One region of the Kosakonia sp. MUSA4 genome, then DNA from elsewhere that is predicted to be linked to it. Evidence: predicted binding sites of a transcription regulator. Region 1 holds the regulator's gene; each other region holds the start of a gene.
The links. The regulator LexA, encoded in region 1, represses DNA repair genes until DNA is damaged. The targets are predictions, from matches to a motif close to TNCTGTATGTACATACAGNA.

Region 1 (3,280 bases):
TCGTTGACTCCTTATCGTTCGGTTAAATAGATAATCGTTCTGCTGAACGTACTGATTATTGTAGTTAAGGATTCCGGCAATCGATTTTTATTCGGAATCTTTAACCGTCACGATGGTTAAAAACAGCATAAGCGAGGCGAGGAAACAGGCAAAAAAACTGGCAATATCAGGAAGGATTCACATCGGAAAACCAGCTGCCGTTACGCCAGTGGCGACGCCACAGCCAGGCAAGCGTAAGCCCGCGCAGGGCGAGAAAGACGGTCAGCGACAGCCATAAACCGTGATTGCCCAGCACCGGAACCGTCAGCAGCGTAACAGCGAACCCGGCGGCGGCAATCGCCATACTGTTACGCATCTCCGCTGCGCGCGTGGCACCGACAAACATGCCATCCAGCAAGTAGCACCACACGCCCACCAGCGGCAGAATCACCTGCCAGAACAGGTAATGCCCGGCGAGCGTCTGCAGGGCAGGAAGCGAAGTCAGCAAGGCAATAATGTCATCACCTGCCAGCGCATAAATCGCCGCAAAGAACAGCGCCACCAGCCCGGCCTGGCGGCATGCCGCTCGCCAGACGTCCATCAACTGGCTGCCATCGCGCGCGCCATAGGCCTGCCCGGAGTGCGCTTCGACCGCATAGGCAAAACCATCCAGCGCGTACGCGGTAAAGGTGAGAAACATCATCAGCACCGCGTTAGCGGCAACCGTCTCACCGCCAAGACGGGCGCCCAGCACGGTGATTGAGCCAAAGCAGAGCTGCAAAAGCAGTGAGCGCAGCATGATATCGCGGTTAAGCGCTAATAAGCGCCGCATACCGCCGCGCCAGGCATTTTTCAGCGCTGGCAGGGTGATACCGCGCATTACCAACACGCGGTGCACCATCAGCAGGCCGATGGCGAAAGTCGCATACTCAGCCACAACGGTGGCGAGCGCAGCGCCCTGCACATTCATGTGCAGGCCCATCACCAGCCACAGGTCGAGCACAATGTTGAGGAGATTCCCCACTACCAGCAGGATCACCGGCGCACGGGCATACTGCACACCCAGTAACCAGCCGAGCAACACCAGATTTCCCAACGACGCTGGCGCACTCAGCCAGCGAATATCGAGAAAGCGCCGCGCCTGCTCCAGCACGGCTTCGCTCCCGCCGGTAATGTGCAGCGCCAGATCGATGAGCGGCGTACGCAGCAGCATAATTAACACACCTGCCGACAGCGCCAATAGCAGCGGCTGTACCAGCGCGCGCGCCAGCGCAGGTGCGTTTTTCGCACCAAACGCCTGTGCCGTAAGACCGGTGGTGCTCATCCGCAAAAACAGCAGCAGCATAAACAAAAAGCTGGTTGCCGTTGCGCCGATCGCCACGCCGCCGAGGTAAACAGGACTATCCAGGTGCCCGACCACGGCGGTATCCACCAGCCCCAGTAACGGAACAGTGATATTGGAGAAGATCATGGGCAGCGCAAGCCGCCACAGTGCTCTGTCAGATGCGTTCAGCAACGGCATGGCAATGTCGAATCAACGGGGAAAATCGTATTACGCAGCGCCACGGTGTTTTGTGTCGCTGCGAAAAGAACAGGCGTTAGAGCCAGGTACCATTACGGATGACGCCAACCGCCAGCCCTTCAATGGTGAAGTTTTGATCGCGCAGATCGACGACGATCGGGGAAAACTCGCTGTTTTCCGGCAGCAATTCGACGGTGTTACCCTGTTTTTTCAGACGTTTCACGGTAACTTCATCATCAATACGTGCGACGACCACCTGGCCGTTACGCACGTCCTGCGTTTTATGCACTGCGAGCAGGTCGCCGTCCATAATACCGATGTCTTTCATCGACATACCGCTAACGCGCAGCAGGAAATCCGCATGAGGTTTGAAGAGATCGGGATCGACCTGGTAGTGACCCTCGATATGCTGTTGCGCCAGCAGCGGTTCACCCGCAGCAACGCGACCAATCAGCGGTAAACCGATATCCTCTTCTTCTTCCAGCAGCAGACGCAGACCACGCGATGCGCCGGAGACGATTTCGATAACCCCTTTACGTGCAAGCGCTTTCAGGTGTTCTTCAGCCGCATTTGGGGAACGGAACCCCAATTGCTGTGCGATTTCCGCACGCGTTGGTGGCATACCGGTTTGAGTGATCCGATCGCGGATGAGATCGAACACCTCTTGCTGCCTGGCCGTTAATGCTTTCATCCCGCCCCCTGGGTGTATATACAGTTATGCTGTGAGTATATACAGTCAAAGGCGATTTTGGAACCAAATTTAAGCAAAAAACCAGGGTGTTATCGATTTCTGGAAGCGTTATCGAAAATGCGACCAGAGAAGCGAGATCCAGGTAAACAGCGCCAGCAGGATCGACATCAGCACTGCCGCCGATCCCATATCCTTCGCCCGACCGGAAAGTTCGTGAAATTCAGAACCAATTCGGTCTACGACAGCTTCAATTGCACTATTTAGGATTTCAACAATCATTACTAGCGACACCGAGCTAATCAGCAGCACCCGAGTGACCGTGTCAATGTCCAGCCAGCAAGCAATAATGATAGCGAAAACAACGGCTACCAGCTCCTGGCGGAAAGCGGCTTCATTGATCCATGCAGCGCGAACGCCCTTCCATGAGTAACCTGCTGCTTTAATGATTCGGGTAATTCCGGTGGTATTATTGGCCATGAAAAGAACCTTTTTATGTAATAAACGTCAATGTCTACATCAGCGTACTGAGGTACAACAGAAATTACGTGCGCTTTCTGATATTCTTGCGGCGCAATGGCACTATTATTAACCAGAGGCTTTTCATCTTTTATGTCCGGTTGGCCACGAATTTACTACAAATTACTGAATTTACCATTAAGTGTACTGGTAAAGAGTAAATCGATACCTGCAGAACCTGCACAGGAACTGGGTCTCGATACTTCACGTCCTATTATGTACGTGCTGCCTTATAACTCTAAGGCAGATTTGATGACATTACGCGCTCAGTGTCTGGCGCACGAACTGCCCGATCCCCTGGAACCCCTGGAAATCGACGGCGTATTGCTGCCGCGTTTCGTGTTCATTCATGGCGGTCCGCGCGTGTTTACCTATTACACGCCGAAAGAAGAGTCCATCAAACTGTTCCACGACTACCTGGATTTACACCGCAGCCATCCGGATCTGGATGTGCAAATGGTTCCGGTATCGGTAATGTTTGGCCGCTCGCCAGGGCGTGAGAAAGGCGAGATTAATCCGCCGCTGCGCATGCTGAACGGCATCCAGAAATTCTTCGCTATCTCCTGGCTCGG
Region 2 (3,280 bases), 2.4 Mb from region 1:
CAGGCCGTCGTCGTTCTCCGGCCAGTTGATGCCCTCCGGGCGCAGGGCGTAGCAGGCGCGCATCACATCCAGCAGATCCCAGCGCGAATTGTTGTTCTGCCAGCTCCAGGCGTACGGATCGTAAAAGTTGCGATAAAAGATATTGCGCGTGACTTCGTCGTCAAAACGCACATTGTTGTAACCGAGTACGCAGGTTTTCGGCACGGTAAAGAGATCGTGAATTCGCCGGGCGAACGCGGCCTCGTTCTCGCCTTTGGCGCGCGCAATCTGCGGCGTGATACCGGTGATCAGCACCGCTTCGGGCTGCGGCAGGTAATCATCCGCCGGTTTACAGTAGAAAACTTCCGGCTCGCCGATGACATTAAAATCGGCATCAGTACGCAGCGCGGCGAACTGCGCCGGGCGATCCAGCGCCGGGCTGGTACCGAAAGTCTCATAATCGTGAAAGAGAAAAGTGGGCGTTGCGGCGGAATCAGACACCAGTTGCTCATCCTGTCAGTAAATATGTCGCTTATGGTAAACCATCCCACCCTGTGTGCCGAAGAAAAACCGGTCACTGTTCCGCAGAACCTCGCAAAAACAGTGCGTTAAAACTGATCTGTGTCACATTTTTTTGCAATTTAATCAGGTAACGACACGCGAAGTTCCGTAAAAAGGACAGCGATTTTAGATGCTATTGAGGATATTTCATTGAAACGCCGTTTGTTTGCTGCTTCTTTGCTGGCGATTTGCGTACATAACGCCCAGGCCGACGACTTACCTTTTGCCCCACAGCCTCCAGCTATTCAGGCTGGCTCCTGGGTATTGATGGATTACACCACCGGGCAAATCTTAACTGCGGGCAACGAGCATCAGCAGCGTAATCCGGCGAGTTTGACCAAACTGATGACCGGCTATGTGGTGGATCGGGCGATCGACAGCCATCGTATCAGCGCGGATGATGTGGTAACTGTAGGGAAGGATGCGTGGGCGAAAGGCAACCCGGTTTTTGACGGTTCATCGCTGATGTTCCTGAAGCCCGGCGATCGCCTGACCGTGCGCGATTTGAGCCGCGGTCTGATTGTCGATTCGGGTAACGATGCCTGCGTGGCGCTGGCCGATCATGTTGCGGGCGGCCAGCCGCAGTTTGTCGCCATGATGAATGATTATGTGCAGAAGCTGAATCTGCGCGACACCCACTTCGAAACTGTCCACGGGCTGGATGCGCCAGGGCAGCACAGTTCGGCCTACGATCTGGCGGTACTGTCCCGCGCCATCATTCACGGCGAGCCGGATTTCTACCATATGTATAGCGAAAAAAGCCTGACGTGGAACGGTATCACCCAGCAAAACCGTAACGGGTTATTGTGGGATAAAACCCTCAATGTCGATGGGCTGAAAACTGGTCACACTTCAGGTGCAGGCTTCAACCTGATTGCCTCCAGCGTTGACGGTCAGCGCCGCCTGATTGCGGTGATTATGGGCGCAGACAGCCCGAAAGGCCGTGAAGATCAGGCGCGCAAATTACTGCACTGGGGACAACAAAACTTCGATACCGTCGAAATTTTGCGTAACGGCAAAAAAGTCGGCAGCGAGCGCGTGTGGTACGGCGATAAAGAGCAGATTGCGGTGGGTACGGACCAGGATTACTGGCTGGTGCTACCAAAAGCAGAAGTGCAGAACGTCAAAGCGAAGTATGTGCTGAGCAGTAAAGAGCTAAATGCGCCGCTGGCTGCACATCAGCAGGTGGGGGAGATCCAACTCTACGATCGCGACCAGCTGATCGCTCACTGGCCGCTGGTCACGCTGGAAAGTGTCGGCAAAGGCGGCGTGTTCTCGCGTCTGAGCGACTGGCTGCATCATAAAGGTTAACGCGTGTGCGGGCAGAGTGGCGGTGATGCGAGTCTGCTCGCATAATTGATGACTCCGACATGCCAGGCGATCGTCGGAACGCTATACTGTATAAACACACAGTAACGCTAAGGGAGTCAACATGAGCTACAACGTGAAGCAACTGGAAAAACGTCGTATCGCCGGGTTCCATCTGGTCGGGCCCTGGGATGTGACGGTGAAGCAGGGTTTTAAACAGCTAATGATGTGGGTCGACAGCAATAAGATCGCACCGCTGGAGTGGGTGTGCGCCTATTACGATAACCCTGACGAAGTGCCGCCGGAAAAGCTGCGCGCTGACGTTGCTATCACCGTCGATGCTGGCTTTCAAATCCCGGCAAATAGCGAAGGAGTGATTCTCACCGACATTCCCGGCGGCCAGTACGCCGTGGCGCAGGCGCGGGTGTACAACGAAGAGTTCGAAGCGTGCTGGGATCTCTTCTTTGATGAACTGCTTAGCGATCAATCCGTGCAAATTGCTGCGGGTCCCTGCTTTGAAGTCTACCTGAACGATGCGCAGCAGGATGGTTACTGGGAAATCGACATGCATATCCCGGTTGAGTCGAAAAATCTGTAAGCGATAAAATAACCGGAAGAGGCAACAGGAAGCGCTGTCGCCTCTTTTTTTATCGCAGAGGGTGCTATCTGAGTCCGAAAAATCCTACAATTGCGCCTTTGTCGGTTCAATCGGGAGAAGCGACTGTGCGTCGCGACAAATCACTCAGTCCTTTCGAAATTCGTCTTTACCGCCATTATCGTGTCGTACACGGTGTGCGTATCGCGCTGGCTTTTATTCTGACCTTTTTGCTGATCCGTCTGCTGGAGGTACCAGAGGGAACCTGGCCACTGATCACGCTGGTGGTGTTGATGGGGCCGATCTCCTTTTGGGGAAACGTGGTTCCGCGCGCATTTGAACGCATTGGCGGCACAATTTTGGGTGCGGCGCTGGGTCTGGTGGCATTAAAACTAGAGCTTCTCTCGCTGCCCGTGATGCTGCTGTGGTGCGCGGTGGCGATGTTTCTCTGTGGCTGGCTGGCGCTGGGCAAAAAGCCTTACCAGGCGCTGCTCATTGGCATTACGCTATCGGTGGTGGTTGGCGCGCCGCCAGGTGATATGCATACCGCGCTGTGGCGCAGCGGCGATGTGATTATCGGTTCACTGCTGGCGATGCTGTTTACCGGCATCTGGCCGCAGCGGGCATTTTTGCACTGGCGTATTCAGATGGCCAACTACGTTACCGCCTTCAACCGCGTTTATCAGGCGGGTTTCTCCCGTAACCTGGTTGAACGGCCGCGGCTGGAAAAACATCTGCAAAAAATCCTCAACGACGTGGTGAAGATGCGCGGACTGATCACGCCCGCCTGCAAAGAGACGCATCTGCAAAAGGCGATTTTCGAAGCCATCCAGACCG
Region 3 (3,280 bases), 110 kb from region 1:
CGTTACTGATCATCACCACGATCCTGTGGGCCTTTTCCTTTAGCCTGATTGGCGAATACCTTGCTGGCCATGTCGACAGCTATTTCTCCGTGCTGATGCGCGTGGGGCTGGCGGCGCTGGTGTTCTTACCGTTCCTGCGCACGCGCGGGCACAACCTGAAAACCATTGGCCTGTATATGCTGGTGGGCGCGATGCAGCTTGGCATCATGTATCTGTTCAGCTTTCAGGCGTATCTCTATCTGACGGTCTCTGAATTTTTGCTGTTTACCGTCTTCACGCCGCTGTACGTTACGCTGATTTACGATCTGCTGAGCAAGCGCGGGCTGCGCTGGAGCTACGCCCTGAGCGCCGGGCTGGCGGTAATTGGCGCGGCGATTATTCGTTATGACAAAGTCAGCGATCACTTCTGGATCGGTTTGATTCTGGTGCAACTGGCAAACATCAGCTTCGCCATCGGTATGGTCGGCTATAAGCGCCTGATGGAAACGCGGCCGATGCCACAGCACAACGCCTTTGCGTGGTTCTATCTGGGCGCGTTGGTTGTTGCCGTCACCGCGTGGTTTGTGATGGGTAACCCGCAGAAGCTGCCAACGACCACCCTGCAGTGGGGCGTGCTGGTATGGCTGGGCGTGGTCGCTTCCGGTCTGGGTTACTTTATGTGGAACTACGGCGCAACGCAGGTTGACGCCGGGACGCTCGGCATTATGAACAATGTGCATGTTCCCGCCGGGCTGCTGGTCAACCTCGCTATCTGGCAGGAACAGCCGCACTGGCCGAGCTTTATTATTGGTGGTTCGGTGATAATGGCTTCGCTGTGGGTACATCGCCGTTGGGTCGCTCCGCGCTCCGCACAAACGGCAGGTGATCGCACGCGTGATTCCGCGCTGAGCGAATAAACGCTTCGGTAACCGGCTGACGCTGCTCGCCGTCGCGCACCGCCGCGTACAGCCGGCTCCACAATCCTTCGCCCAGGGTTTTGGTCACTACCAGACCCTGGCGTTCAAAACTCTCCACCACCCAGTGCGGCAGCGCCGCGATCCCCATCCGGGCGGCAACCATCTGAATCAGCAATAGCGTGTTATCGACGCTTTTCAGCGCCGGGCTGATACCTGCCGGTTGCAGGAAATGACGCCAGATATCAAGGCGGCTGCGCTGCACCGGGTAGATCAGCAGTGTTTCGCTGGCGAGATCGTCCGGCGTGATGCGCGCTTTTGCCGCCAGCGGATGATCCGGCGCCAGCACCAGCCGCACTTCAAAATCAAACATCGGTGAATAGTGCAGGCCGCTGCGCGGCAGAATGTCGGATGTCATGACCAGGTCCAGCTCACCCTGTTGCAGCGCAGGCTGCGGGTCAAAGGTCACGCCGGATTTGAAATCCATCTCCACCTGCGGCCAGTTCTGGCGGAAGTTTTCAAGCGCGGGCGTCAGCCACTGAATACAGCTATGGCATTCAATCGCGATGCGCAATGTGGCTTGCTGCGGCTCGTTACAGGCCTGCAGCGCACGGCTGATTTGCGGCAGTACCTGGTTGGCCAGTTGCAGCAGGATCTCGCCCTGTGGCGTAAAACGCAGCGGCTGGCTTTTACGCACAAACAGACGAAAGCCGAGGCGTTGTTCCAGATCGCTGAACTGGTGGGAAAGCGCCGACTGCGTCTGATGCAGCGTTGCCGCTGCTGCAGCCAGCGACCCGCTGTTTCGTAACGCCTGTAGCGTTTTCAGGTGTTTAATTTCGATCATGAATGTCCTTCACCCCGGCATGAACAATTTGCGCTTGAGGTTTATACAGTACCTTCACAATATGGATGTGTAAACATCCAGATGGCTAAATCCTTCGTCTTTTAAATTTATGGTGCGTTGGCTGCGTTTACTCACCCCGGTCACTTACTTATGTAAGCTCCCGGGGATAAGCAAACTTGCCGCCTTCCCTAAATTCAAAATTCTCAGGATTTACAAAAAAAACAAAGGAAGAAGACATGACAATACATAACCACACCCTCGGTTTTCCTCGCGTCGGCCTGCGTCGCGAGCTGAAAAAAGCGCAAGAAAGTTACTGGGCGGGGAATTCTTCTCGCGAAGAACTGCTGGCGGTAGGGCGCGAGCTGCGCGCCCGCCACTGGGATCAGCAAAAACAGGCCGGGATCGACCTGCTGCCGGTCGGTGATTTCGCCTGGTACGACCATGTTCTGACCACCAGCCTGCTGCTGGGCAATGTGCCGGCTCGTCATCAGAACAACGACGGCTCTGTCGATATCGACACCCTGTTCCGCATCGGTCGCGGTCGCGCACCGACCGGCGAACCGGCGGCAGCGGCAGAGATGACCAAATGGTTTAACACCAACTATCACTACATGGTGCCGGAATTCAGCAAAGGCCAGCAGTTCAAACTGACGTGGACGCAACTGCTGGATGAAGTGGACGAAGCGCTGGCGCTGGGCCACAAGGTGAAGCCCGTGCTGCTTGGGCCGGTCACGTACCTGTGGCTGGGCAAAGTGAAAGGCGAACAGTTCGATCGCTTAAGCCTGCTGAACGACATTCTGCCGGTCTACCAGCAAGTACTGGCCGAACTGGCGAAACGCGGTATTGAGTGGGTACAGATCGACGAACCGGCGCTGGTGCTGGAGCTGCCGCAAGCGTGGCTGGACGCCTTCAAACCGGCGTATGACGCGCTGAACGGCAAGGTAAAACTGCTGCTGACCACCTATTTCGAAGGCGTCACGCCGAACCTGGACACCATTACCGCGCTGCCGGTGCAGGGTCTGCATGTCGATCTGGTACACGGTAAAGACAACGTTGCACAGCTGCATCAGCGTCTGCCTGCCGACTGGCTGCTCTCTGCCGGTCTGGTGAATGGCCGTAATGTCTGGCGCGCCGATCTGAGTGAAAAATATGCGCAGATTAAAGATGTGGTCGGCAAACGCCCGCTGTGGGTTGCCTCTTCCTGCTCGCTGCTGCACAGCCCGATCGATCTGAGCGTTGAGACACGTCTTGATGCCGAAGTGAAAAGCTGGTTCGCCTTCGCCCTGCAAAAATGTGAAGAACTGGCGCTGTTGCGTGATGCCCTGAACAGCGGCAATACAGAAAAACTGAATGAATGGAGCGCCCCGATCCAGGCGCGCCGCCACTCTACCCGCGTGCACAACCCGGCGGTGGCAAAACGTCTGGCGGCGATCACCGCGCAGGACAGCCAGCGCGCGCGTCCGTACGCTGAGCGTGCACAAGCGCAGCGCGTGCGTTTCAACCTGCCGGCGTGGCCGACCACGACTATCGGCTCGTTCCCGCA

Region 2: the regulator LexA is predicted to act here: its motif matches at 1,936-1,955, upstream of sbmC (DNA gyrase inhibitor SbmC).
Region 3: the regulator LexA is predicted to act here: its motif matches at 1,801-1,820, upstream of metR (HTH-type transcriptional regulator MetR).

The regions. Positions count from the first base shown of each region.
Region 1 covers NZ_CP025697.1:39,931-43,210, reverse strand. The annotation lists gene C0557_RS00190 (CsbD family protein) at 1-1, opposite strand, end outside; gene dinF (MATE family efflux transporter DinF) at 167-1,501, opposite strand; gene lexA (transcriptional repressor LexA) at 1,578-2,192, opposite strand; gene C0557_RS00175 (diacylglycerol kinase) at 2,301-2,669, opposite strand; gene plsB (glycerol-3-phosphate 1-O-acyltransferase PlsB) at 2,802-3,280, shown strand, end outside.
Region 2 covers NZ_CP025697.1:3,371,262-3,374,541, reverse strand. The annotation lists gene sbcB (exodeoxyribonuclease I) at 1-480, opposite strand, end outside; gene dacD (serine-type D-Ala-D-Ala carboxypeptidase DacD) at 691-1,851, shown strand; gene sbmC (DNA gyrase inhibitor SbmC) at 1,973-2,446, shown strand; gene C0557_RS15995 (FUSC family protein) at 2,572-3,280, shown strand, end outside.
Region 3 covers NZ_CP025697.1:5,659,730-5,663,009, forward strand. The annotation lists gene C0557_RS26935 (carboxylate/amino acid/amine transporter) at 1-896, shown strand, start outside; gene metR (HTH-type transcriptional regulator MetR) at 784-1,737, opposite strand; gene metE (5-methyltetrahydropteroyltriglutamate--homocysteine S-methyltransferase) at 1,974-3,280, shown strand, end outside.